DNA from 4 places in the Alkaliphilus metalliredigens QYMF genome. Region 3 is predicted to be linked to each of the others. Evidence: riboswitches for the same ligand, from Rfam matches in the RefSeq annotation. Region 3 holds a riboswitch; each other region holds the start of a gene.

Region 1 (7,477 bases), 1.8 Mb from region 3:
TTAACCTGAATTTGATTTAGTATTCCCGTTAAAGCGACACGATCATTTTCATCAAAGGTAAACTCGATACCATATTCATTTAAAGATTCACTTATCTCTTCTGTCCATACAAGACATCCATACACCTTAACTTCTTTTCCTAAAAGCTCTGTTTCAAACTGTAGTATAATATCTCTCTTGATAGGCAGCCTAATATTAGAAATAAAACATAAACCTCCAGGTCCTATGTTTTTTATCACAGCCTTTGTATTTCCAACGTTGGCTTTTTTGCCCTTAATCTCTAAGATCGTCATATTGGCTTCTAGTAGCTGAGGTAAGTTTACTCTAAAATACCGTCGTCTTTCCTCATTGGGTATGAATGTGGCATTGTTAGCCCGGATCGGTCTACACTTCTTCTTAGCTAATAATTTTTCAAAGTCTTCTTGTGGAACTGGCCTACTGTATAAAAAGCCTTGTCCAACAGTACAGTTTAACTTTCGTAAATAACTCAATTGATCCCAGGTTTCTACTCCTTCCGCCACCAAACGTATTCTTAAGTCTTTAGCTAAGTTAATGACAGCTTCAATAATTCTATTACTGGTTTCATCTAGGGGGATACCCTTGATAAAAAAACGATCTATTTTTAAAATATCTACATTAAATGAATTTAAATATGTCAAAGAGGAAAAACCTGCTCCAAAATCATCAATTGCCACCTTAATTCCAAGTTCTTGTAGACTCTGGATATCTGCGCTAACTTGCTGGGATTGATTCATTAACACAGTTTCTGTAATTTCCATAACTAGAAAATGAGGATCCAGCTGAAACTCATGAATTGTATTTTTTATGTTTTCCACAATATCTTTTTGGAAAAATTGAATCCCAGAATAATTAACTGACACCTTTATAGCTGGCAAGCCATCCTTCAACCACTTTTGATAGGTCTCACACACCTGCCTCAATATCCAGTTTCCTAGGGTAATGATAAAACCAGTTTCTTCTGCCAAAGATATAAACTCCTTAGGAGAGACCAGCCCCCAAGTGGGATGTTCCCATCTAATTAATGCTTCTGCACCTATGATTTCACTGGTTTGTAAGTTGACTTGAGGTTGATAATACACCTTAAATTCATTATTTTTTATAGCCCTTCTAAGGTCATTTTTCAGAGTAAAGGCTTTATAATTTTTTACATCCATCTTAGGAGAATACATTTCGTATCTGTTCTTACCAGCTTCCTTGGCCCGAAATAATGCAATATTCCCATGTTTTATAAGGGACTGAGTCTCTTGTCCATCATCAGGATAAATTGCCACTCCTACACTCATTGTAATATAAATTTCATATGGGTCGATCTTAAAGGAGCTAGAAAATAAATCAATGATCTTCATTGCAATGTTTTTATATGCCTCTATATCCTTTAAATTATAAATAAGAATACCGAACTGGTCCCCAGAGTAACGACAAATGCATCTTGTCTCTCCTAAAAAGTCCTTCAGTCGCCTAGCAGCCTGAGTAATCAGCTGATCTCCAAAACCCATTCCTAGGGCATCGTTAATGTATTTAAAATCATCTATATCCAACATCATCACAGCAAAGGTAGTCCCTTTTTCCTTGGCCTCTTGGCATTGATATTCTATTTTCTTTTCAAAGTGTAAACGGTTGGGAAGCTGAGTCATTTGATCGTGTGTGGCAATATGGTTCATTTTCTTTTGAGCTTCTACCCGTTCAGTCACATCTCTCCAATTTAATACGATGCCTTTTATGGAGGGTTCCTCCAATTGATTGTTCATAGTCAGTTCCACATAAATTCTTTTTCCAAGCTTAGTTTCTGCACTAATCTCTCTTTTGATATTCTTATTTGGTTCACTTAGAGCTACCTTGAACATCTTTTCAAGTTTAGGTTTTTCTATTTCCCAAGCAAATTCCATTAGATTTCGGCCTTCCATCTCTTTAGGTTGATAGCCAAGGATTTTTTCTACAGCTGGACTAATGTATTCAATGGTTCCATCGGGGCTGACGATTTCAAAAACATCACTGGAGTCCCGTATTAACACTTGAAATCGTTTTTGAATATGATTTATATTTTCTTGTATCCCTTGCATTTTCTTTACAAGTGCTTTCCTTTCAGTAATATCTTGGATGATTCCTCTTCTATATGTGAGATGACCTTCTAGATCAAATGTCATTTCTACTACCTGATAGATATGTCTTACAGAACCATCAGGTCTAATAATGCGAAATTCCATATCAAATGGTTGTACCTGAGGTGGATGCGCCAAGATATCTTCGATTAATTCCCGATCCTCTGGATGCACAAAATTTAAAAATGCTTCATAGCTTCCATCATACTCCTTATTTGTAATCCCATAAATGTGGTAGTACTCTTCCGACCAAGTGTTCTTATTCCTAATTACATCCATTTCCCAACTTCCCATTTTTGCCAACCGTTGGGCCTCTGCAAGATTCTTATAACTTTTTTCCAATTGAGTCTTCAATAACTTATTCTCTGTGATATCTTGTATCGTTCCTAATATCCCAATTACGACCTGGTCATCATCAAATATAGGCTCCCCCTTACTAATGACACATTTTTCTGATCCGTCCAGACCAATAATGCGATATTCAATTTCATAGGCCTTCCCCTTTAAGCATCCTGCTGTTGAATTTTGAACCGTGTCTTGGTCTTCAGGATGAATCAAGGTTATAATATTTTCGAACCGCTTCGTAAATTTTTGGGGGTCAACGCCAAATATCCGATAAACCTCCTCTGACCAAGAGAGTTCCTCGTTTCCTAAATCATAACGATAGCTTCCTACTCCAGCAACTTTTTGTGCATGATTTAAGTCTTTACCAATTCTTTTCAAATCATTTTCTATCAATTTTCGACCTGTAATGTCCTGTATAGTGCCTATCATTTTAATGGGCCTATTCATGTCATCAAATAAAACTTCAGCCCTTGAGTGGATATATTTTTCTTTTCCACCTGGGACCATAATCCGATATTCCTGATCATGGTCATTTCCCCTTAGGGCTTTCTCCATTGATTTTCTTACCACCTGCTGATCTTCAGGGTGTATAAATGTATAGACGCTCTCTATTTTATTATCAAATTCTTCTGTTGTGCGTTGAAAAATATCATAGACTTCTTGAGATCCGAAAAGCTCTTCACTTTGAAAATCATAGGTCCAACTCCCAATACTTAAAAGTTTTTGTCCATAGAAGACGTTTTCCCTTAACTGATTTAAGCTCTTTTCTAGTTTCATTCCTTTTGTGAGATCTAAAATGACTATATGCATTCCAATTAATGTTTGTTTTCTCAGAACCGGTAAGATGGTCATCTCTATATTCCTTATTCCCTTGGTTTGGGTGAATAAGTCTGACTTAATGGTTATTGACTCTCCTTTATGTAATTCTTCTACATATGTGAATTCTACATCGGTTTCCTCTGGTTTTAAGAATTCAAATATAGTTTTACCTTGCACATTAGGCGCTATGTCTTCTAATAGATGACAGAAGGACTCATTTGCTTCTATAATCAAGCCCTTGACATCACAAACAGCAGAGGCTATTGGAAAATCCACAACCCATTGGTGATATCCCTGCTTTAACTCCTTTAAGTTGCCACTACCCTTTATTTTTTCTAGTATCCCCATCCCTAATGTAGCCATTTGTTATCCCCCTTTTCATATTTGATGAAAAGCCTTACGTTATATAGTCACCATTACTACTCTATCATTACAAAAAATAAAATCGGCAAACCTGTGGTTGCCGACTTTTTATCAAATATAAACTCAATTGGCAACCCGACTATCATATCGTATAACGACTTAGACTCGTGGCTTTGCGTCACCATCTTTCAATGGTTTTGCCTTTACTAATATACAATTATATATTTTCAAGTACCATTACTACTTTTAAGTATGTATACTCAATTTAATCAGGACTATTTGCCTATATTTATATAACATAATATCACAAATCATTACATGCTACAATCATTTCCTACATAATACTCCTTCTTTTTCACAATATTTGCAATCAATTACTTAATCTCTTGCCCAGTAGAGTTCTCCAAGGTTAGACCCCTTCCCCCCACTATTTCTTAAATGTCCTGTAAATAAAGATAAAGGATAATTCTTATTCTCACATAAGAAATTTTCCTTTATCTTTTTCACTTCGAAAATCATTCATTAATAAATAACACTTGTAATTTCAATGCGCATCTCATTTTTATCTCTAATCCTTTTATCAATTCGATTAATTCCAAAATAAGCTAGTATTAAAAATATAAAACCCACTCCGATTCCAATTAATTCCTCCATGCCTTCGTAGGATAGAAGCTCTCCAATCCAAATTCCCAGTCCAATACCGAAAATCATGCCAATTAAAGGTACCATATAGACTAAAAAGGCAGCCTTTAACACTTTTTTGTTTTCCATGTTCAGCTTTACATACTGCCCCACTTGAGCTCCTACTTCATTGGTAGCTTTTACATAGGTTGCGGTAGGCGTACATCCTCCTTTACAGGAAGCACAACTCTCTCCACAGGCGCTTACTCTTTGAATCTCTATGGTTGCAATACCTTCTCCTACCTCCTTAACTACACCAATTTTTTCCATATGTTTCACTCCTTTTAAAATTCACTGTTAAAATTTCAATATTCAAATCCTCTGAGTTTTAAATTATCAATCATCCTTCCATCTTCATTATGCTTATATACATAGACTTCATCTTTTCTATAAACAATTTCCGAACAACAATTGCTACAAAAATAAGTAGCCTTGGATATTTTTCCGATGGTAGTGTCGTGACAATTAGGACACTTGATTACTTCATTTTTCACAGTATCTCCTCCAATTAACATTGCTCTTTAATGTCCACATGATTTAAAACAAAATAGTGTAGGAAATCTCACACTATTTTGCTTCTTCTTTTACTTTATCATCACCAAACTTCTCTCTTAATAATCCCGCCACTAAGGCCGTCAATGGGATGCATAGAATCAATCCGATACTTCCAGCTAAAGCTCTAATCACTTCTGTTGCAATTAAATCTAGATTGATGATTCGTGTAAAGGGATCTTCATAGGCCGTAAACAATAGTAGTAGTGGGATCATGCTACCTGTATAAGCCAATATCAACGTATTAGCCATGGTTCCCATAACATCTTTTCCTACATTCATCCCTGCCACAATCAGTTTTTGCGTTGTCATATTTGGATTAGCCAATCTAATTTCTTCCATTGAAGATGCAATCGTCATTCCTACATCCATTACTGCTCCCAAGGCTCCCATAATAATCCCAGCAAATAATAGCCCACTATAATCAAATTCAATTCCCTGTGGAATATACATTAGCATCATGGCCTCTTGAGAGGATAAGCCTGTTAATCTGACCTTTGTTCCTACGAAATAAGCGATGAGCCCAGCCACAAAGACGCCTCCCAGCACCCCTATAATAGCAGCATAGCTTTTTTTATTATTTCCTCCAACAACTAAAATCGTAAATATTGTTACCACTATTGATATGCCAATGCTCAATAATATTGGACTATATCCTGCCAGTAACCCCGGAAGTAATACTTTCATAATTAGTCCAATGGTTAGTATTAAAGTGATAATTGTTTTCAGCCCTTTGAAACCTCCAAGTAAAAGTAATAACACTACAAAGATAGCCAATACAATATAAATATAGGTATCCCTTGCATATTCGGAAATGTATACTGCTACTTCTCCATCAAGTTCTTCAATCGTAATTAATACACGATCACCAGGACTGACATCAATATCATAGGCTAAATTACCAGACAAACTATGAAGAATTTCAAACTCTTGTCCCTTATAGTCTCCAGATAATATTTCTAACTTCACAATTGTACTATCGAAAAAATCCACTTCTTCTTTATAACCTTCCTCTACTTCTTCTACCTCTAAAATTTTTGCTCTTTCAATAATTGGCTCTTCATCCAATTCTGCAGCAAATACAAAGGCCCCACCCATTGTCACTAACAGCAAAATTGTCAGTAGAATCCGTACAATATTCTTCATTTGTTAAGCGCCTCCTTACATTTACATAGGCTATCCCAGATAAATTTCTCAACTCTTAAAGAGAATGAATCCAATAGTAAAACATCACTGAAACAATCATAGCCGCCCCAATAATGAAATTAGCAGTCCATTCTATTTTTCCATCATGCACTGTAGGATTTTCCACAGTTGATTGTGTCTTTTGTTGCTTTTTCTTTAGCCAGTTCATCACTACCAATGTTGCCATAATGATTAAAACACTGTAGACATGTGCAATTGATATTGGCCCTGCAACCATTGGATTTGTTCTAAAGAACTCAATCACAAAGCGGTTAATTGAAAAACCAATTAGATACATCATGAAAATCTGTCCATCGTACTTAATGCTTTTCCGTTTATTCCAGAGTACAAGGAATAAAATATAATTTAAAATTGCTTCATAGATTTGAGCTGGATGTAATAATTGTGCCCCTACTTCCACACCCCAAAACCATGCTCTTGACATAGGAATTCCAAATACGTCACAACCGACTCTACCGATTGCTTGCCCTAGAATAATTGCCGGTGCAAATGCATCGGCTGTCTGCCACATAGGGATCTTATGCTTTTTCATATACCAAAAAGCAAATAGAGCTCCACCGATTAAAGCGCCTTGTATTGAAAGACCGCCCTCTTGAAGCATAAAGATTGCCCTAGGATGCTCTAAATAATAGGAAAAATTAAAGGCTAGTATATAGTTGAGTCGAGCCCCGATTACCCCGGCAATAATTGTGTATAAACCTAGATCCATTATCTTATCTTGATTGAGTCCCTTGCGTTTCCCCTCTCTTAACATCACTGACATTCCCGCTATCATTCCAATTGCAATTGTAATCCCAAATAGGTGAATATTAAATCCTCCTATGCTAAATAACTGTACCATTTTCATTCTCCTCTCACTACGATGTCCATTACAAAATTCATTACAACTTATATATGCAATATTGATGCCAAGTTTAAGAATTGAGATGTAGACTTTCTTTTTATACAAAAAAGATAGTAGCTCTTTATAAAGAGCTGCTATCTTTTTGATTATGTGTAGTGGTCTTTTCGCCTAATTCTGTGATACCTCGCCGGCTGAATCAAGTTCACTTTTTCAGATTATACTTTTCTATCCGATAAAGTAATGTGTGTCGGCTCATGCCTAATAATTGTGCTGCCTTTGTTTGATTGTGGTTTGTTCTTTCTAGGGCTTGTTTGATGAGGTCCTTTTCCAGATCATCTATTGAAAGGCCTTCATCTGGAAGAGCAAAATCTTTTGTTGGAATTTTTTCTCTTAAAATTTCAGGAGGTAAATTTTCCTTACTAATGACATTTCCGGCGGATAAAATCAACATTCGTTCAATGACATTCTCCAGCTCTCTAATATTCCCACGCCATTGGTATGAAATGAGCTTTTCCTTTGCCTCATCATCTATGGTCATATTTTTTCT
Region 2 (7,477 bases), 2.0 Mb from region 3:
TGACGGAAAGTTTACGTATGCCAATAAAGCACTCTCCACCATATTCAAATATGACTCACCAGAGGAAGTCATTTCTTCCATTGAAAGTATAGATACCCAGCTTCTTGCAAAAGAATATAATCGTGCAGAAATAGTGGAGCAGATAAGACGAACAGGTAAGGTGACGAACCACGAAGTAAAATATCAATGTAAAGATGGGAGTATTGTAAATGCCCTATTAAATATGCAGATCATAAAGGATATAGAGGGTAATGAATTGTATCTTGAAGGTTTTATCACTGATGTGACATCCCTAAAGGAAAAAGAAAAAAGACTTGAAGAAAACGAACAAATGCTTCAGGAATTAAACGAAGAGCTAGAAGCGACCCTACATCAATTAGCTGCAAATGAAGAAGAATTGCGTGCAAATTATGAAGAGCTAAAAGAGAAAGAAGCCATGAAAGAATCCTATGAATGTCTCTTTAATAATTCATTAGATGCCATTGTTCATTTTGATGAAAAAGAACGTATTATAGATGTGAATACAGAATTTATGCAGTTATTTGGCTATAAAATAGAAGCGGTTAAAGGCAAGCATATTAATGACATTGTTGATCCCTTCCAAAAAATAGAGGGGCATCTTACCTACGAGGCTTTGAAAAAGGGAGATTGTCAATTTCGAGAGACTGTGCGATTTGATAGATCTGGAAATCCAATTCATGTTTTTGTTAAAGGCGTACCCATTGTCATCAACAAAAGAACTGTTGGAGGCTATGCCATTTATACTGATGTCAGATTTATAAAAGAAGCAAAAAAACAGATTACAACACAACAAAAAATACTGGAATCTCTTTTCAAGTATTCTCCAGATGGGATCGTACATCTTGATATGAATTGTAAGATCCAAAAAATCAACAAGGCCTTTATAGATATATTTGGCTATACATCCGATGAATGCATTGGAAAAACCATCGATGAATTAATTACCAGCCAAGAGTATTTTGAAGAAGCTCAAGTGATTAATGACCTAGCTTCCCGAAATGAAAAAATAGAAGTGGATACCGTGAGAAGAACTAAGGATGGCACCTTAGTGGATGTTTGTATTAGGGGAGGCCCTATCATTATTGATGGTCAAGTGACTGGGGATCATGCTATTTATACAGATATTCGAGCCAGAAAAGAAGCTGAAGACCAAATAAAGTACTTAAGCTATTATGATAAATTAACGGGCCTATATAATCGCGCTTTTTTTGAAGAAGAACTGAAACGTCTTGACACCAAGAGACAGCTTCCCCTGGGCATCATCATTGGTGATGTCAATGGGTTGAAACTAACAAATGATGTTTTCGGCCACCTATCAGGGGATCAACTTTTAGCCAATACTGCACAGATCCTTAAAAAAGCCTGTCGTAAGGAAGATATTGTCTGTAGATGGGGAGGAGATGAATTTGCAATCCTCTTACCTCATATAGACAAAGAAGGGATTAAAAAGATCTGTAAGAGAATCTATCATCTATGTGAAGAATCAATGGATACACCCATACAAATCAGTATTGCACTTGGCTATGGTATTAAATATAAAGAGATCGAACCCATGATAGATGTGATGAAAGAAGCAGAAGAACAAATGTATCGAAATAAATTACTGGAAAGCAAGAGTAATAGAAGTCATATTATCAATTCTTTGCAAAAGTCATTATATGAGCGTAGTCATGAAACAGAAGAACACGCCCAGCGCATGAAGGAACTGAGTATTGTATTAGGTAAAAGTCTAAATCTTGATAATGATAAAATAAATGAATTGGGTTTATTGGCCATACTTCATGATATTGGAAAAATGGCTATTTCTGATGCTATACTGCAAAAACCAGGGCCACTTACGTCACAGGAATGGGAACAAATGAAAAGACATAGTGAAATTGGCTATCGGATTGCAGAAACATCTCCAGAATTAATCCATATCTCTAAGTATATTTTATATCATCATGAAAGATGGGATGGTGCAGGATACCCCCAGGGCTTAAAGGGTGACGAAATCCCTCTGCTCTCTCGTATTATTGCTGTGGTGGATGTATACGATGTCATGACAAATGCCAGGGTGTATAAAGAAGCCATTTCTCACCAGGAAGCAATCCAAGAGCTTATAAGATGCTCTGGCAGCCAATTTGATCCCACAATCGTTAACAAATTTATTCGACTTTTTAAGTGAAAAAACCCACGAGTTTTAAAGAACTTGTGGGTTTTTGACACAGAAAAATAGTGTAGTACAGGAGACGGTATCCTAAAATATTTCCCCGTCAATAAATAATGGAAATTTTAGTTAATTAATACCCAGCCTTAGACAGTGAAACCAGTATACAAATAAATAAATATGAATATGGGAAACTTTTGACGGTATATGTCGTGATAAAGTATAGGCAATATGTTGATTTTAAGAGGAATATATTGGATATAGTTCAAGATAAGGTTTGATTTACGCCGCTTTCAGTGAAAAAGCATCAGTGCTTTTACTAAAAATGTACGAAAAATACTTGGCTAGGTCAATAGGACTTTTTGCCGATTTTTTTCGTGTAGAAAAGAGGGTTTCGTTGTATAATGTAGAACTGTGTAATAGTAATAAGTGTTGGATATTGTTAATAGTTTGATCAAGTGAAGCATTAAAGCGAAAAATGTAGAGCAAATGAACTGCAGGTATACATGGACGCCTTAAACTGCAGGGATGTAGTGGCGTAACCGACTAACAATATTCAATTAGATTGTTAGTCTCTATTTTTTTGAATATAAATCGATTTCATGAACTGAGGAGAATAAAATGATGCAAAAAAATATGCGTTTAGGGGACATCCTGATTGAAGGAGGTTTGATAACAAAAGATCAACTTAATGAGATACTGAAGCTTCAAAAAATAAAGGGAAAAAAATTAGGAGAGCTTATCGTTGATGAAGGGATTTTAAAAGAAAGTCAGATTCTAGAGGTTTTAGAATTTCAATTGGGCATACCACATATTGATTTAAATAAATATCATATTAATCCTAAGGCAGTTAAGATGATTAATGAAAATATTGCTAGAAAACATAATTTGATTCCAATCAGTATGACTAGAGGTAAGCTTATGGTTGCCATGGCAGACCCTTTAAACTTGATTGCTATAGATGACGTGAAGATCATTACGGGAATTGACATTGAAGTAGTCATTGCTACGAAAAAGGAGATATTAAATGCTGTCAATAAATATTATGATGGTAAGGAGTATGCGGATAAAGCCGTTGAAGAGTTTAAAACGCAACATGAGTTAGAAGATATAGATGAGTCTGATAGTCAGTTAATGGAGGATGTTAATAATGCACCCATGGTAAGACTCGTTAATCAAGTTATTAGCCAAGCGGTGAAACTAGGAGCCAGTGATGTTCATATTGAGCCATTTGAGGAAAGAGTAAGAATTCGTGTTCGGATTGATGGAGAACTAAAGGAGATTATGTCTCCTGCAAAATCTACACACTCGGCAATTATCACAAGAATAAAAATCATAGGTAAATTAGACATATCAGAAAAAAGAATTCCTCAGGATGGCAGAGTAGAGACTATTATTGAAAATAGAACGATAGACATGAGAATATCAGTGCTACCAACTGTATATGGAGAAAAGGTAGTGATCAGAATATTAGATAGAAACAATATTATCGTAACAAAAGAACAGCTAGGTTTTACTGAAAGAAACCTGGAATTATTTGATAGAATTATTAAAAGCCCAGAGGGGATTATTCTAGTGACAGGGCCAACTGGAAGTGGCAAAACCACAACCCTCTATACGGTATTAAAGGATCTGAACCAAATAAATAAAAATATCATTACTGTAGAAGATCCTGTGGAGTACAGACTTGATGGCATTAATCAAGTTCAGGTAAATATAAAGGCAGGTTTAACATTTGTAACAGGCCTTCGCTCAATACTGAGACAGGACCCTGACATTGTATTGGTAGGTGAAATAAGAGATGCTGAAACTGCACAAATTGCTACTAGAGCTGCGATTACAGGGCATTTGGTTTTAAGTACTTTACATACCAATGATACGGCAAGCTCCATTTCTAGATTAATTGATATGGGAATTGAACCCTACATGGTTTCATCTGCTGTTGTAGGAATAATTGCTCAACGATTGATAAAGAAAATTTGCCCACATTGTAAAATACAGTATGAAGCTACTGACAAGGATAAAAAGTTACTAGGTATAAATGAACCTCTAAATTTATTTAAAGGGAAGGGGTGCAACTCCTGTGGAAATACAGGCTACTCAGGAAGAACTGCCATCCATGAGGTTATGGCAGTGAATAGAGAAATTCGCAATTTAATCAATCATAGGGCTGACATTGATGTCATTAAGGATAACGCCATAAAAAATGGTATGCAAACACTTCATGAGTCCTGTAAATTGCTTGTCATCAATGGGACAACTACCATTGATGAGTTATTAAAAATAACCTATGGCATCGACATATAGAAAAATACAAATTTTAAATGAGGTGAACAATCTTGGATATATTAGAGCTATTAACTAAAACAGTAGAAGCAAAAGCTTCAGATCTACATATTACAGTAGCTTCGCCACCTATTGTTAGAATCAATGGCAAATTAGTTAAAATGGGAGAAGTTAAACTGATGCCAGAAGATACTAAAAGAATCGTAGAGAAGATGATGAGCCCAGAGCAGATAATCCTCTTTCATGAAAAAGGTGAACTTGATTTTTCATATTCAAATCCAGGTTTAGGTAGGTTTAGAGTCAATGCATATAAACAAAGAGGAAGCTATTCTATGGCACTTCGTGTTGTGTCTTTGATAATACCAACAATGGAGGAACTGGATCTACCTCCGATAATAACGGAACTGTCGAAGAAAAAACGAGGACTGATATTAGTGACAGGTCCAACAGGTAGTGGAAAGTCCACGACCTTGGCAGCGATGATTAACTATATGAATGAAAATAGAAGTGAACATATTTTAACCCTTGAAGACCCCATTGAGTATTTACATAAGCATAACAAGAGTATTGTCAATCAAAGAGAAATAGGAAATGACTCTTACAGCTTTTCTAATGCATTAAGAGCAGCACTAAGGCAAGATCCAGACGTTGTTTTAGTGGGAGAGATGAGGGATTTAGAGACCATTGCCATTGCCATTACCGCTGCGGAAACTGGACATTTAGTATTATCCACTTTACATACAATCGGTGCTGCTAAAACAATAGACAGAATCATCGACGTATTTCCTCCCCATCAACAGCAGCAGATTAAAGTGCAACTGTCATCTGTAATGGAAGGGGTGATTTCCCAACAGCTCCTACCAAAAGCAGATGAATCTGGAAGAGTTGCAGCTTTTGAAGTCATGGTTAGCAATCCTGCCATAAGAAACTTAATTCGAGAAGGAAAAACCCACCAGATGCAAACTGTGATTCAGACAAAATCAAAGCTAGGAATGAAGACAATGGATGCTTCATTAATGGAACTGTATCATAAAGGAATAATTACTAGAGAAGCCCTACAAAAGCATGCAGTAGACTTAGATATGGTCAACCGTCAATTAGGTATTTAAAGGATAACCTTAATATTAAAGATAAGGAAAGGTGGTGATTCATTGGCGAGTACCTTTAAATATAAGTCAGTTACTAGTGAAGGGGGGAGTGTAGAGGGAACATTTACTGCAGAATCAAAAAATGAAGTGATCCGAATGATTCGCCAAAAACAGCAGATTCCTGTCAAGGTAGAAGAAACTAAGGACAAATCAAAAGAGGTAAAAGACCTTAACCTTTTTAAACAAAAAGTAAAAACCAAGGATCTCACAGTTTTTTGCAAGCAATTCTATACCATGTTGAATGCAGGGATGTCATTAACCAGTAGCCTAGAGGTGTTGATGGATCAGACTGAAAACAAAACATTGAAGGCTGTAATTGAAGATCTTTTTACCCAAGTTCAAAAAGGCGATATACTGTCAGATGCTATGAAAAAACACAAGAAAGTGTTTCCACCAATTTTACTTAACATGGTAGAAGCTGGCGAAATGACAGGAACATTAGACGATGTTTTAGAAAAAATGAGTGTGCATTTTGAAAAGGAGAATAAAATCAACTCAAAAATAAAGGGTGCCATGATCTATCCACTTATTCTAAGCATCGTAGCCATCCTTGTCGTTATTTTTCTCCTGGTATTTATTATGCCAACGTTTTTGACTATGTTTACATCTTCAGGGGTTCAGCTACCTTTACCTACAAGAATACTACTTGCCCTTAGTAATGTACTTACAAGGTTTTGGTATCTATTTGTTATTGGTATTTCTGGTATTGTCGTTCTATTGAATAGAATGCTCAGTACAGATGATGGTAAAAGAGCCTATGATCGATTGAAGTTTAGAATTCCTATAGTGAAGGGCTCTATTACCAAAATAGTTACTGCAAGATTTACTAGAACACTCTCCACTTTACTAACCAGTGGAATTCCCATCATTTCTGCACTAGAAGCCTCAGCCAATGTAACCAACAACAAAGTCGTGTCTGATGGCATTGAAATGGTGGTAGATGATATTCGAAAGGGGGTAAGCTTAGCCGTATTGTTCAAGAAAATGAATGTATTTCCACCAATGATGGTCTCCATGGTGAGTATTGGAGAAGAATCAGGTTCTCTGGATGATATGCTTTCAAAAACAGCAGATTTTTATGATGAGGAACTAGAAGCAGCTATTCAACAAATGGTTTCCATGCTTGAACCGTTGATGATTGTGGTGATGGCTGTGATTATTGGATTTATTGTCATTGCAATGATGATGCCGATGTTTGACATGATGCAGACCATTGGCTAAATAAAACATTATGAAAAATTAAAGGGGGAAGAAGAAATGATACAAATTTTTAGTAAGAAGATTAGAAATAAGAAGGGTTTTACATTGATTGAATTGATTGTTGTTATTGCTATTTTGGGGATTTTGGCTGGGATTGCTGTGCCTAGGTTTGCATCAACTCAAGATAATGCAAAGAATAAAGCTCATAATGCAAACGTCAGAACAATAGAAAGTGCGGTATCGGTTTATATGGCTAACACAAATACTGCATTAGATGCTATGGACGATATTGATGTACTTACGCCAGACTATTTACAAGCAGTACCTGCTAATCCTACTGGTGGCGATGCTTACACAATTGTTAATGGTGTCGTATCTCCTGGATTAATAGAATAGTGCCTGAGAAGGAGACTGATTAGTGCCAGGGAACCTCCGAAAAACTATAAGCAATAAATAAATATGATAACTGTAAATGAATATTCACAGGTGAGGGTTTGAGAAAAATAATTCCTTAAACCCTTCATATTTCAAGAGTGAGTAGTGCCAGGCACTTAACTTATCAAATGGAATCTTAAAGGGGCAAAATTACTTGTCCCTTTAAAATTCAAGCTTAGTATCAGGGAAAGCTCTGAAAAATTGAAAAGAGCTAACAAGAAGTTTTTCAGAGTTTTCC
Region 3 (7,477 bases):
CTACAGCCTTGTACCCTAATGCAATACACAAGTGGCTTTTACCTACCCCTGGAGGGCCTAAAAGTATTAGATTATACATTCTATCTATCCAGTCCATCTCAATAAGACTATTGATTTGTCTTTGGGTAATCGATCTTTGAAAGGTTAGATCGAACTCTTCTATTGTCTTAAGTACCGGAAAGCCTGCAGCCTTAACTCTGCGTTCCTGGGCCTTTTTCTCTCTGAGATCGACTTCGTTTTCTAATATTGACAGTAAAAGATTCTGATATGAAATGTTGTTTATGTCAGCATTTTCAACGATGGAATCTGCATTGGTATTTAAGTAGTTCAATTTGAGTTTTTTAGCGTGATCCTTTATTGATTCTAATTTTTCCATTTTCTTTTATCCTCCTTCAGGGCACTCATGTATTCTCTAATATCTCGTACTTGAGGCTTTAAATCCTGATATTTTGAAGGAGTAGTTATGTCAGCTTTAAAGTACTTCTTATTTAGTTGTCTGTTTTCTTCAAGTTTTAAGTACTGTATGGCATCCTTCAAGAGCCCTGCGCTAAACAATTTCCTTTCAATACAGTAGCTTAATGCCCTTTGAACAATTGATTTGTCTTGGTTTTTTACTGTATTCATTATTAGGGCAAATTGATCTTTAAAGTGTCTTGGCTTCTCTATTTTTAATACATCAACAAATTCATTAGCCTTTTCAGTATGGTCTAAGCTTTTTAACACTTTGTTGTAGATTTCATGACTTGTACAGTGTTTACTCTCATTCCTATCATAGTGCTCTATTTTCACTAATTTTCCTTTATCCTGACTGATTTTATGTTCAATAATTAACTGTTCTGTATCTTGGTTCTTAATTTCCATGGTATCTTTCTTAATAATTAATTTAACCTCTTTCCCTGGAGAATAGGTTCCCGTAGGGACTTGGTATCTATTTTGCTTGTAAAAAACTGTATTGTTTTTTCTAACGAGATAGGTTAAACTATTTGTATTAGTTGTGTTTACAAATAGAGTGGGTATTGGCTTTAAGTGTTCCTTTTCCAGGGCAAACACTTCTGCCGGTACCTTCTTTGTTGTTTCATGGACTTTTTTATTACCTCTTCTTTCTAACCATTTCAGCGAATCATCATTAAATGAGTCAATATCTACAAATGTTCTATTCTTTGCAAAATTATACTTGGCATATTTCACTACGGCTTCAATTTTCCCTTTACTCTGTGGGTCATAACCCCTGCAAAGGTACACTTTAAACTTAAGGGAATTAATATAGTTTTGAAATCCTTCTGTGTATATGATATCTCCATGATTTTCTGATACCACTAGGACTCTGTCCTGGTCATAAACAACCTCCTTAGGCATTCCTCCAAAATATTCAAAGGCTTTATTATGGGCCTCAATGAATGTCTGGGTAGTAAAGGGCTTGTCTATCCAATAGATGTATTTATGTCTGGAATGGGATAAAACCATACCAAAGCAATATACTTTGATTCTTGTTTTGTCAGGTTTATCTAGCCATATTTGGCCCAGGTCAACCTGTGCTTGATATCCCATAGGAAGCTCATCCACCTCCTCAAATTGCCTTGCTGAAACTACTTTAGGGAGCTTATGTTCTTCCCTTAAGTGATTGACATATAGTCGTAAAGTTCTATCCTTAAAGTCCAGCACATGATATTTTTCCTCTAGCCAATCATATATTTGAGCACTTGATAAATCCCTATGTTCTCTAATCCATGCTAAGACTTCGTCCTTATATTTGTCCACCTTCCTTTCTCTAGATTCAGTTCTTTGTCTTAAGCTTGCAAATTCATCTGGTGTCATATCCCAATATTTATGTACTGTTTTATAGTCGATCTCCAGCCTCCTTGCTACCTGTGATTTATTCAGTCCTTTGGACTTGTATCCTTGGATTTCAGCAAACATATTCCACTCCTTCAATTTCATTCCTCCTCTGGTGTCACTAGCTAACTAATTCTACCAGAAGGGATATTATTATTGTAGTAAATTGGAAATTATTCTCCGTTTTTGTTTGCCAAAATCTCTCCCTTTTATTTTACCAGTTACATCTAGCTGCTTCTATGGCTGCATTTAATGCCAATAGGTTTGTTTGTGCTGCAATATCTTTAATCATCTGACTAGCGCTGTCTATTTTTTCTGCACTTTCATTTGTATTGACAATAATCTCATGTACTTTCTTTGCCGATTGATTCGTCGTATTGCTCTTTTTCACCAACTCTTTTAATATTTCTAGTCCGTCATCCTTTAATTTAATAACTTCATTTGCAGAAGTATTTAAATTTCTGATAAATTGCTGATCTTTTTCAATTAAGTCACCTAATTCGTTAATATGCTCTACGCCCTTTTCTGTATCCTTTGCTTGGTCGTTAGCGCCTTTAGCAATTTCCTCAATAGTTCTAGCTACTTCATCGGCTGCTGTAGCTGACTGTTGACTAGAGGCTGTTAACTCTTCAGAGGAGGCCGCTACCTGTTGAGAAGTGTCTGAGATTTGCCTGATAAACACCCTGAGGTTGTCCGTAATAGTCTGAAATGCAGTTGCTAAGGAACCAATCTCATCTTTTCTTTTCATCAATACTTCTGGCATATCTTCTGTAATATCCAAATCAGCTATTCTCTCCGAATATCTTATAGTTGAAATGATTGGTTTTACAATTGAATTTCCTATTAGATAACAAAGAGCGATACTGATGGCTAAAATAATAACAGCAGTTAAAGTAATACTTCTTTGGAGTCTTGGAATAGCACCTAATACTTCCTCTTCATTTGCAGTAATGGCCATGATCCAATCCGTACCTTCAATAGGTGCGTATCCCGAATAAAGATCATTTCCTTCAAACTGATAGCTACTGACACCAGTTTGTTCTTCAATCATTGTTTCAAATAATCCTGCCATGGACTGTAAGGTGGGAGCATGCTGCACTTCTTCAATTGGATTCCATTGATTGATTACCCTATCTCTGTCTGGATAGGCTATGACTGTACCTTCTCCATTGATCATGAAGGCATACCCCATGTCTCCAAAACCCATGTCATCAGAAATGGCATTTAAGAAGTTGGCATCTTTAATGCCCACAAGCCCCCCTATAACTTCATTGTTGGTATTATATATCGGAGCAGATAAAGCTACGACTACAGATCCATTGTCTGCTGGATTTATACTAACTGTGGGAGGCATCATGCCTCTACGACCAGCCATGGAGTCAGTAAAGTAGTCTCTCATATTTACGTCGATCCCAGTATCATCAGTCCTGAAAGAATCTGTAAAATGAAGAAATCCATCTTGACCAACAATGCCTATCCTAATATAATCTTCTCGCTGTTGGACTATTACTTCTAGAAAAGTTAATTTTTCTTCTAAAGAAGCCTCTTCACTACTTATCAAATCTCTAGTCGAAAGTCCTTCAATATATACATAGTGAGTATCAATTCTAGCGTTTATCATCCGGCTCCCTTCTTCTGCTAATAATCCCAGAGCTTTGTCTACTTCTTGTGTAACTGCATCTCCAGCTGTAGTTAAAGAAACAATGGCAAAACTTCCAGATACAAATAAAATTAATACAGAAAAATAGACAATCAATTTTGTTTTAATACTTTTCACTTAATAACCCCCCCATATTTTATTTTAAATAAAATTCCTTACTTTACTCTTATTTAACCACATAAAAAGACACCCACTTTTTATGTAAAAACCCAGGTGCCTGCATAAACAAATCCCCACAAATCATACTTGTTCTATGATTTCTAGTTTTATTTTGGCAACCTGGCAATCATAGGAATAAAGATCCCCTTAGATCCATAGCTTTGCGTCCTTATTTTTCAATAAGTTTGCCTTTATCAAGTTTATTGTGTCGCCTTCCCTTAACCACTACTCCTCCATTAGGAATTAATAGCCATTCAAACTCTTCTAAGAGTTGTCATTCAGATCTGCTTTAGTTCGACAAATTTCCACTAATTTCTCACTTCTATATTTTAACACATAATAACATAAATAGGGTAAATATTTAGAATTTATAAAAAACAATCAATTATATGGAGTACCTTTATTAGAAAATCCCATAAGTAGAAAGCCTTTAGACTCACAAATAAAGGCTTTGATTATCAAGCTATGCCGATTTGATCTGGAGATCATGATGTGTTTTCATAAAAAGTGCTACAATAATAGATAATGATTCAACGCTTCTAGTACTTCCTTTGCCTTTCCTATGATGGTTAAATCAAAGGCATAGTCAGTACTCCTCTCTTCATTATTGATAAAAACTTTCTTTCCTTTTGTTAGCATCGGAAGATGATTCACAGGATACACTTCTAAACTTGTTCCAATTACAATCAGAAGGTCACACTTCTGAATATCCCGCAAGGCAGAATCCCAGGCTTTAGGTGGTAGGGTCTCGCCAAATAGGATCACGCTAGGTCTTAGGCCTTTATCACCACAGGATCCACAAGTCTCTACCGCCAAGAAACGCTCTAAACTCGCCTCATGATTACAGTTGTTACATCGAATTTTTCTGATGTTTCCATGAAGTTCATATACATTTTGACTTCCAGCCATTACATGTAACCCTGCCACATTTTGTGTGGCAATGCTTCTGATCATTCCCTTTTTTTCTAAATCCGATAAAATATAGTGTCCTTTATGAGGTTGAATGCCAACTAAAAGTCTTAATCGCATGTCATAGAACTCATGAAATAATGAATAGTTTTCATAAAATGTATCGATGTTTGCCACGGTTCTTGGATCGATACTCCGCCACCATCCCTTTTCACTTCTAAAGTCAGGAATATTGCTTTCCGTATCCATACCAGCTCCAGTCAGGATCACTGTGTCCTTAGATTTTTTAATTAAGGAAGCCAGCTTGATGACTCCATCCTTCATCCTTTCACCATTGAATACACTACTCATTTAAATTCCTCCTAGTACTTTTTTCCTATTTATATATCTTCTATGATTTCTACATTTTCCCTTTATATATCTGAATATTATCACATTAATTTTTACCGATATTTTTTCATCTTCCATCTACCTTTTATGTTTCTTTACCCATAGTAACGATCTATTCATAATATACCCAACCCGCTATAAATATACGAAATTTATTAAATTTTATTTTTATCCATTAATTAAAAAACAATAACCTTCAATCATTTTGATAAACATACAGAATATTGGTTTTTGTGAATATACTCAGTCTAAAGAACTGGCAAACAGAAATAGGACCCTCCATGAATTCATTACTCAAATTTTAAACTCCGAATCAAAAAAGCTGAAATTTAAATTCCAGCTTTTTTGATTTGACTTTCAATATCTAAGTTCCTGGTATGTATTAAGTTACTTAGAGCTGAATTTTCAGGATATGCTCCTTCCAAATCACCAAAATCAAAATCTCAATGTTGCTTTAAGTCTATTTGGATAGATGAATAGTTCAAGTGCATTTTTAATATCACTTATGATTATGTTTGCACTATTCATTGCCTTCATGGAACATCCTTCTTCTCCTATAATACATATTCCAATTCTTGATTCCTCAAGCATCCATGCATCATTATTGCCATTTCCTATTGAAGCCGTAACCCTTGAACTCAGTTTTTGAATGAGCCCTAGCTTTGCTTCTCTTTCATCCTTTGTTTCAATCCCAATAATTGTTATTGGAAGTCCCTTCATTTCAAATTCAACACTTCCAAATGTGTCTGCAGTTATGACATATAAATCAACCAAATGTGAAAGATCCTCTATCAATTCTGGAACACCAGGGATTAGAATACCATCTTTAGCTAAGGTACCGTTATAATCTAAAACTAAATTTTTAATTTCAATTTTACCATGTCCAGGTATATCAACACTTATCATAGGATTTCTTAATCTCTACAATCATCATGATGTTGATGTTCATGACACACAGAGCCTGTCGACTTCAGTTGGCCTTGTAAATAGAGTTCCACTGCATTTTTCGCTTCTCCCTTTGCACCAACAATCACTTCAATTCCTTTTTCATTAAATATGTCAACAGCACCACCGCCCATCCCACCAGAAATGATGACGTTAACACCAAGATCATTTAAGAAATTTGGCAAAAATCCCGGTTTATGACCTGGATTTGCTACAGTTTCACTCTTAACAATCTTACTATTCTCTGCAATGTAAATATTAAAGTTCTCACAATGACCAAAATGCCCCGTTACCTTGTTTTGTTCACTTGCAACTGCAATTTTCATATTCATTTCCTCCTCGTTTATAAGTTCGTTAACTTTATTTAGAAAGCAATTCCATTGTTCTTTTATAAACCACTCTTGTTGCAAAACCTGAAGTACTATCACTGTCTATAATGCTGTTCCCCTTATTAATAGCTTCTACTGCTTCTAGGTCAAATGGCACTCTCCCAACAAAGGGCAAATTATTTTTTTTGCAAAATGCCTCTATACTTTCAGCAATTTCTATATTGGTATCAAATTTGTTTGTACAAACAGCAATTCTTGCTTGAAACTTCCTAGCCGTTTCAATAATACGTTCCATGTCCCTTATTCCAGAAATGGATGGCTCTGCAACAATTAATACCATATCAACACCACTGAGGGACGCAATCACTGGACAACCTATTCCTGGGGAGCCGTCTATGATGGCGAACTCAGCATCCTCAGCAGCAGACTTCATGCTTTTTTTAACTTCCGTAACCAACATCCCAGAGGTACCACTGCCCATTTTTAGTTGGGCCCTCGAAAAGACAACATCTTCTTTGTATAGCATTAAATCTCCTGCTTTTTCAGGCTTTAAAGATACTGCCCCTACAGGACAAAGTTCTTCACAAACACCACAACCTTCACAAACAAATGGGTCTACATGATAGCCATCATCGAAATTGATTGCATCAAAGCGACAATTCTCTCTACAAAGATCACACTGAACACATATTTGAGAATTAATTTCTGCCTTTGGCATACCAAAGTAATCAGATTCTATAGCCTTTGCGGATTGATGCATCAATAAATGTAGATTTGGTGCATCCACATCACAATCAGCGTAAGCTGTCGCACTGGATAGCTTGATGAATGCTGTGGCCATGGTGGTTTTTCCTGTTCCACCTTTGCCGCTAAGGATTAACAACTGTTTCATGTTGCACCTCCTCACTTACCTTGTGTAGCAATTGATTGAAGACGTCGAAATATTTATCGCTCTGTCTAATAGCAATTAACCCATTGGAATTAATTGTCCCCAGTTCATTGTCAAAAAGAATTTTACCTAAAACGTTGATATTCTTTTCAGTACAATAGGTTTCAGCTGGATTTTCGCTTTGAACACATTTATTCAACACCACCCCATATGGTTTATTAAAAAGCGTTACCAAGTCATGCACCATATTCAAATTATGAACCCCAAACAAAGTTGGTTCTGCTACTAAAATACAATAATCAGCATCTTTTATGCTTTCCATTACGGTGCAGGCACTCCCCGGTGGGCAGTCTATTACCGTAA
Region 4 (7,477 bases), 1.4 Mb from region 3:
TCAATGATACCCTAAATATATGGTGAATCACTTCAAATAAGAAAGGATTTAATTGAATATGAATGCTGCTTTCCTACACTTAAATCATTAAAAGTTATTTACTCTTTTAAATTCGGGTATACATGACTTATAATACTGAAAATCGATGTTTAATAATCAATCCATCTATTTCATTAAATCCTCTAAAAAATCTAGTTAAAAAAGGAGTTGTTTATGTGAAAATCAATCAAAAAAATTATTAATGAGTTTAGTTTTAGTTTTTTTAATTTCATTGCTTGTGGCATGCAGCGTTTTTCACTCACTTATTGCGTTATCGCAAAAAAGTATTGCCAAGGTCCCCACATGAATAAGCAGGAGCCTTAGCAATACATTGTAGATAAATCTTACGCGTTTTCGTATAAAAAATAAGCTTATCAGGATAAGTGTAATCTAAAAGAACGATGTACATTCCAATCAAAATTAATTTTTTAAAAACCAGTAGAATCCTCACCTCCATGCTTTTTATTCATCATACTCTTCAAATAAAAGCTTATGTAAAAAGTTATCGTTATATATTTTTTCCACCTCTTTTACCTCCAATGGCCTGCTAAATAGATAACCTTGGATGTAGTTGCTCCTTGCTGCTTTCAGTTGTATATATTGAGCTTCCTCTTCTATGCCTTCTGCCACTACATCTAGATTTAGACTATGGGCAAGGGCAATGATTCCACCTATCATCTTGAAATTTTTTGTTTCCAGATATTTATCACTTAAGGATTTATCCAACTTTATTTTATCTACTGGTAAAAATGTTAAATAACTAAGAGAAGAGTACCCAGTACCAAAATCATCTAGGGCCATTTTCACCCCTAGTGCTTTAATTTGATTTACAAATTCAATTGTCTTCTCAATTTTTTCTAAAAAGAGACCCTCTGTAATTTCTATCTCAAGATAGTTAGCCTCCACATGATTTTCCTTGAGCTTAGCTTGTAAAAAATCAATATAACTTAAATCATTCAGTTGCTTTGCTGAAAAATTAATTGCTATTGGCTTTAGGGATAATTCCTTCTTTTTCCATAGGGCTACTTGCTTGATGACTGCTTCCGTTACCCATCTACCAATTTCTATAATCATTCCCGTTTCTTCAGCTACTGGAATAAACTGTGCTGGAGATAGATTGCTTTTTTTAAGTCTTAAAAGAGCCTCAAATCCCACAATTTCTCCTGTATAGGTATCAATTTGTGGTTGGTATAATAATTTAAACCCATCATCTTTTAATGCTATCCTTAATTTATTTTCCACTTCAATCTTTTCATTTAAATTGGTTAGCATTTCCTCATTAAAAAACATATAATTGTTTTTCCCAAAACCCTTAACACCATACATCGCCATGTCAGCATTCATGATTAGCTGACTTACACTATTGCTATTTGACGGGTATAGAGCAATTCCAATACTGCAGGTTAGATAAACTTCATCATCCTCCACCAACAACTTGTTACTAAATAAATCAATCACTTTTCTTGCGTAATTCTCAATTTTAAGAATATCCTCTTCTTCTTTTATAAGAATAAGAAACTCGTCTCCACCAAGTCTTGATACAACAAGATTTTCACCTTTTATATGCAATAGGGCTTCAGTCACTTTTTTTAACACCTTATCTCCATATACATGACCTAATGTGTCATTGATTTCCTTGAAATTATCAAGGTCTAATAGCATAATCGCCCCGGAACGATTATGAGTAAATTCCAGCTCTAGCTTTTCTACAAGCATTCTTCTATTAGGTAAATTTGTTAGGTCATCATGATAAGCAATATGCTCAATATATGCTTCCTGCTTTTTTAGCTGATAAAAATAGTGATTGATCTCATCAAGCATGGCATTAATAGAAGAAAACAACCCTAAAAAGGTGTCTCTCTCCGGTGATGGAAGCCGATAGCCTGCATTCTTTTCTACATCAATTTGACGAATACTTTGATCTAATTGATCTACTGGCTTAATTACATTTCTATGTTGTGCCCACAAAAACAACAAAACCATAATCATCGTTATCATGCTAAAGCTTAGAAATATAAAGTAAATAGAACCATACACATTTTTCATGGACAGACCGATTCCAAGTATTCCTATGATTTCACCATCATCAAAGAGCGGAACTGTTATTTCCAATACGTTAGCATTTAGGTCTTCAGAATACCACTCAGTTGCTATTGTTTCTCCCTTTAAAGTGCTTAGGTATTCCAGATCATCGGTATATACGATGCCAATGTCTCTAATATCTGAATCAGCTATGGCCTTTAACTCCTTGTCTACAATAAGGGCATAGGCAATATTATCTTCTTTAGCTAAGCTTTCAACAATTTCCTGGTAGTTAAATTCTTGTTTTAGGATTTCATTGTTAATGACTGGATTTCTTGCTTGTTTAAGCCCATCTTCTAGTAAATCATTAATTATCTTCATAGAGCTAATCTCATTATTAATTTTTCTAGTGGTTAAATTAGCCAAATTGATTCCGCCTTGTTTCATTTCATCTAACAGTAAATTTTTACTGATATAATAGCTCGTCACACTGACAGTTAAAATAGCCAACACCCCAATGAATAATGGCAGGTATACTAATTTGTACTTATTAACAATGTGGTTTTTCACTTTATGCTTTGACTTTGGCATGGGGTGCCTCCCCTCAATTCAATAGATTTTATTCAAAAAAATAAGTGCCTTAAAGGGCACCTATTTTGACAAAATATAACTTTAATAGGCAACCCGACTATCCTATCGTCAAACGACTTAGATTCGTGGCTTTGCGTCACCATCTTTCGATGGTTTTGCCTTTACTTATTTTTAAAAATGAATTTTTAAGAAATATTGCTAATTTTCAGATACAAAGTCCTATTGGAAGTAGGACTTTGTTCTTATTTCTACAATCATACTATCACAATTTACATAATATTTCAATATATGCCATCTCATATTTCCTTACAAAATGAGGAAAATAATCTTCCTAATAAGAAGATTTTAAATTTACTTAGTCTTTTTATTTTTTTTGCATATATTTGAAACTTTTACATCAATTTCGTGTATATAATAAGTGAAGGTCAAAAATGGGGGGGATACCTTTGGAGGTCTCTGATGAAAAGCTAATTAAGCTTTGCCAAGATCAAAACATGGAGGGGTTTGATCTATTATATACGAAATACCAAAGCTATATCTATCGACTATGCTACAATTATACCCACTCTAAAGAAGATTCCTTAGATTTATTACAGGAGGTATACATAAAAATCTATCAATCCATCCCTCGCTTTGAAAAAGGCCATCCGCTATCTCCTTGGATTAAGAAGATTACAATTAATACCTGTCATAATTTCGCTAGGGCTAAAAAACCAACCCCATTGCCTTTAGATCCCACATTAAGCATTCCATCTGCTGACAACGTTGAATTAGCATTATCCTATAAAAGCACTGAAAAACTACTGAAGACCAGTATCAGTCAATTGCCCCATGAAATAAAGTCGGTGATTCTTCTTAGGCATGTAGAAGCCATGAGCTATCAGGAGATTAGCCAATGTTTGTCCATACCCATAGGAACTGTCAAGACCCATTTATTTCGAGGAAGAAAACACTTAAAAGATCAGTTAAAAAAAGAAGGGGTTTGGGAGGTGTAGAATTGAACTGTTCATTTGATAAAAGCTTACTTCAAGAGTCTCTAGAAAATACAATTGAACCATTGGAGTCCATTATACTAGAGGAGCATCTGAAGGTATGTCATGGCTGCCGAAGGGATTTAATGGAACTGAAACTCCTTCTTTGGGAACTTGAGGAGATGTCTTCCGTTGACTTACCTCCCGAGGCACTTGATGTGAAAGCCCGTGTATTACATGATTTTAAAAATCGCCAACCATCTTCCGAAGATACTCATCCCTTCGGTATAAAGGATTTTGTTGACATTCAAAGTAACATACTCAGTAGTGCTACCCTCTTTCTAAGGTTTATTCCAGGAGCTAAGGTAGCTTCTAAGACGTCTAAGTCCACGATAAAAAAGGCATCTTCTTTGCTGGAAAACTTCATTACAGGATCCTTTAAGATAAGGTCCAAGAGTTCCTTGCTAAGGAATGGCCTATGATTTTATTAGCGATACTTCGTTATCTACTCCTATTTTTATTGGCAATACTACTATTAATCCTAATTATCCCAGTGGATTATCATTTAATGGCTTCAAAGGACCTAGTTGTCACGTTTAAAGGTCATATCGGCTGGTTTTGGCACTTAGTAAAGGTGGATTTCACCATCATCAACAACAGTCCTAAAGCGATAAGAATTAAACTTCTTGGTCTTCCTATTTCCATCCACACCAGTGGAGAAGAAAGGAAGACATACAAGAAAAAACAAGAATCAAAAAAACCGAAGAAGAAAAAGACAACAAAGAAAAAAGTAAAATATAAGAATAAGTTCCCATTAGCATGGGAACATGTTACCAGAGAGTTATTAGATGTTATTTTCTTGGCTATCAAAAGGGTGCTACATCATTTGAAACCCAAAAAGTTCAGACTTGAGGGAGTCTATGGATTTGATGATCCTTACTATACCGGTATCATACTGGCCATTACAAGTTCCCTACAGCCCTTATTTAATGACTCTCCCCTAGAGATAACCCCCTCTTTTGGGGAAACAAAGCTTGAAGGAGAGTTAGAAGTCCATGGTAGAATCATTGTTATTTTGTTTCTATGGATTGTGTTGCAACTTACTTTATCTAAGCCCATTAGAAAGATTCTAAAAATATTATTTATTAAAGAGAAGGAGGAAAAAAAACATGTCAACTAACTTTTCAGAAAATGCAGGTCAATTATTCGAAAAGCTTGAAAAATTCTTTACATCTAAAACCGTTGTAGGAGAGCCTATTACCGTAGGAAGTGTTACCCTCATACCCATGGTAGATATCTCATTTGGTCTCGGTACAGGATCAGGGGATGGAACCGATGAAAAAGGAAATAAAGGAGTTGGAGGTGGTGGTGGCGTTGGTGCCAAGGCTACACCAACAGCCATAATCGTCATCAAAAATGAAGAAGTTCAAGTCCTCCCAATCAGTCAAAGAGCTGGTATGGAAAAGCTTTTAGAAATGGTACCAGACATCGTTGCTAAGGTAAATTTAAATAAGGAAACAACACAAGAGGCTCCCAAAGAAGAGTAAGATTACACCAGTTTAGTGCTTTATATAATACCTTGAAATAACTACTCACAAAAAATACCTAGATATCATACTCTAGGTATTTTTTCTTTTTAGCACCCTTCAGTTTTTCACTCCTGCGTAAATATGAATTGCGTCTCTCATAAATGCTGCTGTTCCAGGTTGTTTTTTATCATAATATGCTCTAAACCTTTCGTCATCCACATACATCTGGGCAACTCCAGCATGGGCTTCTTTTGTATAGCTGTCCCAGTAAAAGCTTATCCATTGGCGATGTAAGTCTGCTGCTCTTTGGGCTAATTCACCTGCAGGGTCCCCGGTTTGAAGTGCTGTGTGAAATGTTTCAATCACCGCATCTGCAAGGGTGGTAATTTCATCATATTCTCCTTGTGTCATGTTTTTCAGTTTCTTATTGGATTGATCAATGCTCTTATCACCATACTTCTCACGGATCTCCTTACCATATTTCTTTTCATTTTCCTCGGTTAACTTTTTCTTAAAGCCTTCAAATTTTTCATGGTCACTCATTATTATTCCCCTCTCCTTTGCTGCAATTGTTTTATCTACATTTGCAATTAACCTGTCTAGTTCAGCTCTTTTTTCAAGAAGCTTCTCCTGATGCTGACCCAATGCCTTTAATTCATCAAAGTTAGGTGCAGTGATTATTTGTTTAATCTTTTCCAAATTCACACCCAGCTCCCTGTAAAAGCGTATTTGCTGTAGCCTATCTACTTCTTTTTCCCCATAAATACGATATCCGGATGAATTAACTCTTGCAGGCTTTAAAATCCCAATTTCATCGTAGTATCTCAATGTTCTCGTACTCACACCTGCCATTTGGGCCAGCCTTTGCACCGTGTACTCCATCCTCTCACCTCCTGTTAATCTTATGATACACCTTTACGCTACGTCAATGTCAACGGGTATTTTAAGATTTCTCTATATCGATTTTTTATATGAAGCTAATTTAAATAAAAAATACTGCCGGATAAGGTGCATTTCGCACCTTGCTCGGCAGTTTTTTATTTACCTACATATCCGGTTTGTTCAACCAAGCTTTGTCCCTCATCCGATAACACCCATTCAACAAACCGCTTTACATTTTCATCTTCATTAGATTTTAATGTCACTGCATAAACAGGAACTGTAAAGGGATAGGTCTTATTCCGTATATTTTCTGAAGACGGTCCAATACCATTGACCGAGATATGCTTAATTTGATTATTGTTAATCATCTCTGATGAGTAGTACATAAAGGAATATCCGATGCAATTCCTGGCATTTTTGTAGCCTGCAACTTGAGTAATTATGTCGCCCATCCCACCTGCATAAGTTGTTTCAGTAGGGGGGAGCATTTGGATCTCCTGCATGACCTGATTTTCCATTACGGTTTGACTACCAGAGTTTTCAGGTCTTTGGTAAGGCAATATGCTCCTATTTTCTCCGCCAACTTCCCGCCAATTTGTTATTTTGCCAGCATATATCTCCTGTATCTCTTTTATCGTTAGATTATCAACAGGATTTCGAGCATTTGTAAAGAAGACAAATGCCTCGTATCCAATGGGGACTAAGTTGAATTCTTCTCCCTTTACTTTAGCTAACTCAATATGTCCCTGAGAAGGTTCTGCCACAAATATGATGTCGGTTTCCCCATTGATTAACCGTTCGTATGCAGTGCCTGTTTTTGTACATTTGATGATGTCAAATGGTTCCTCTTCACTGGATACAAAGGCAGTATAAACGTCCTTTTCATGACTATTTTTATGTTTTTCATAATGTTCTCCTAGGCCTTGATACACTTCTTGTACAAAGGCTGCATAAACAGGATAGGCTGCGGTGGCCCCATCAAGCCGAGGCATCGTATCAAAGTCATTAAATTGCAAAGAAGCAGGTTTGTCTAGCCTTGCAAGTCCATTCCCCTCTTTAAATGGCGCAATTTGATAAAGGTCATATTCATTTAAATCCTTACTTATTGTGGATTCTCCGTAACGAAGTTCAATGATCCCATTACTAATCTTCTCCCTAGAAATCAGTCCGGAAAAAAACAAAGGAATAATCAGTGCAAGAACGTATGCCTTCCTTGTTTTAAATAAACTCTCATGATGTAATTCTGCCTTTGATAAAAACTCATGCAAATGGATCCCCAGGGCAAAACCTGTGTACCCCATGAGCTCTGCTACAATTGCCAAGTACTGAAAATTACCAAAAAAGAGTATTAAATGAAAAATAGAAAAGGCAGGATTTTTAAAAAAGTAAATTCCCCACCAAGTAGAATTATAATCATGAGGCCCCATGACAATTGCAAGGGTA

What was found. A riboswitch is a leader RNA that binds a small molecule or an ion and turns the genes downstream of it on or off. The one in region 3 is predicted to bind cyclic di-GMP.
Region 1: it holds a riboswitch for cyclic di-GMP, as region 3 does, so the genes downstream of both, AMET_RS24445 (EAL domain-containing protein) here and AMET_RS07250 (methyl-accepting chemotaxis protein) in region 3, are expected to answer to the same signal.
Region 2: it holds a riboswitch for cyclic di-GMP, as region 3 does, so the genes downstream of both, AMET_RS17115 (GspE/PulE family protein) here and AMET_RS07250 (methyl-accepting chemotaxis protein) in region 3, are expected to answer to the same signal.
Region 4: it holds a riboswitch for cyclic di-GMP, as region 3 does, so the genes downstream of both, AMET_RS24405 (putative bifunctional diguanylate cyclase/phosphodiesterase) here and AMET_RS07250 (methyl-accepting chemotaxis protein) in region 3, are expected to answer to the same signal.

What each region holds. Positions count from the first base shown of each region.
Region 1 is NC_009633.1:3,303,012-3,310,488, forward strand. It holds gene AMET_RS24445 (EAL domain-containing protein) at 1-3,647, opposite strand, end outside; cyclic di-GMP riboswitch class I at 3,774-3,859, opposite strand; gene AMET_RS16000 (SoxR reducing system RseC family protein) at 4,170-4,598, opposite strand; gene AMET_RS16005 (hypothetical protein) at 4,634-4,822, opposite strand; gene AMET_RS16010 (YibE/F family protein) at 4,896-6,026, opposite strand; gene lgt (prolipoprotein diacylglyceryl transferase) at 6,082-6,927, opposite strand; gene AMET_RS16020 (sigma-54-dependent transcriptional regulator) at 7,133-7,477, opposite strand, start outside.
Region 2 is NC_009633.1:3,555,895-3,563,371, reverse strand. It holds gene AMET_RS17120 (PAS domain S-box protein) at 1-2,188, shown strand, start outside; cyclic di-GMP riboswitch class II at 2,645-2,727, shown strand; gene AMET_RS17115 (GspE/PulE family protein) at 2,792-4,477, shown strand; gene AMET_RS17110 (type IV pilus twitching motility protein PilT) at 4,510-5,565, shown strand; gene AMET_RS17105 (type II secretion system F family protein) at 5,608-6,825, shown strand; gene AMET_RS26965 (competence type IV pilus major pilin ComGC) at 6,862-7,200, shown strand.
Region 3 is NC_009633.1:1,524,629-1,532,105, reverse strand. It holds gene istB (IS21-like element helper ATPase IstB) at 1-376, opposite strand, end outside; gene istA (IS21 family transposase) at 364-1,932, opposite strand; gene AMET_RS07250 (methyl-accepting chemotaxis protein) at 2,048-3,610, opposite strand; cyclic di-GMP riboswitch class I at 3,764-3,852, opposite strand; gene AMET_RS07245 (SIR2 family NAD-dependent protein deacylase) at 4,163-4,912, opposite strand; gene AMET_RS07240 (HAD family hydrolase) at 5,387-5,857, opposite strand; gene AMET_RS07235 (NifB/NifX family molybdenum-iron cluster-binding protein) at 5,866-6,222, opposite strand; gene AMET_RS07230 (ATP-binding protein) at 6,257-7,117, opposite strand; gene AMET_RS07225 (nucleotide-binding protein) at 7,095-7,477, opposite strand, start outside.
Region 4 is NC_009633.1:2,942,060-2,949,536, forward strand. It holds gene AMET_RS24405 (putative bifunctional diguanylate cyclase/phosphodiesterase) at 502-2,652, opposite strand; cyclic di-GMP riboswitch class I at 2,737-2,822, opposite strand; gene AMET_RS14425 (RNA polymerase sigma factor) at 3,099-3,647, shown strand; gene AMET_RS14430 (hypothetical protein) at 3,650-4,105, shown strand; gene AMET_RS14435 (DUF2953 domain-containing protein) at 4,102-4,803, shown strand; gene AMET_RS14440 (GerW family sporulation protein) at 4,793-5,170, shown strand; gene AMET_RS14445 (MerR family transcriptional regulator) at 5,270-6,034, opposite strand; gene AMET_RS14450 (PstS family phosphate ABC transporter substrate-binding protein) at 6,190-7,477, opposite strand, start outside.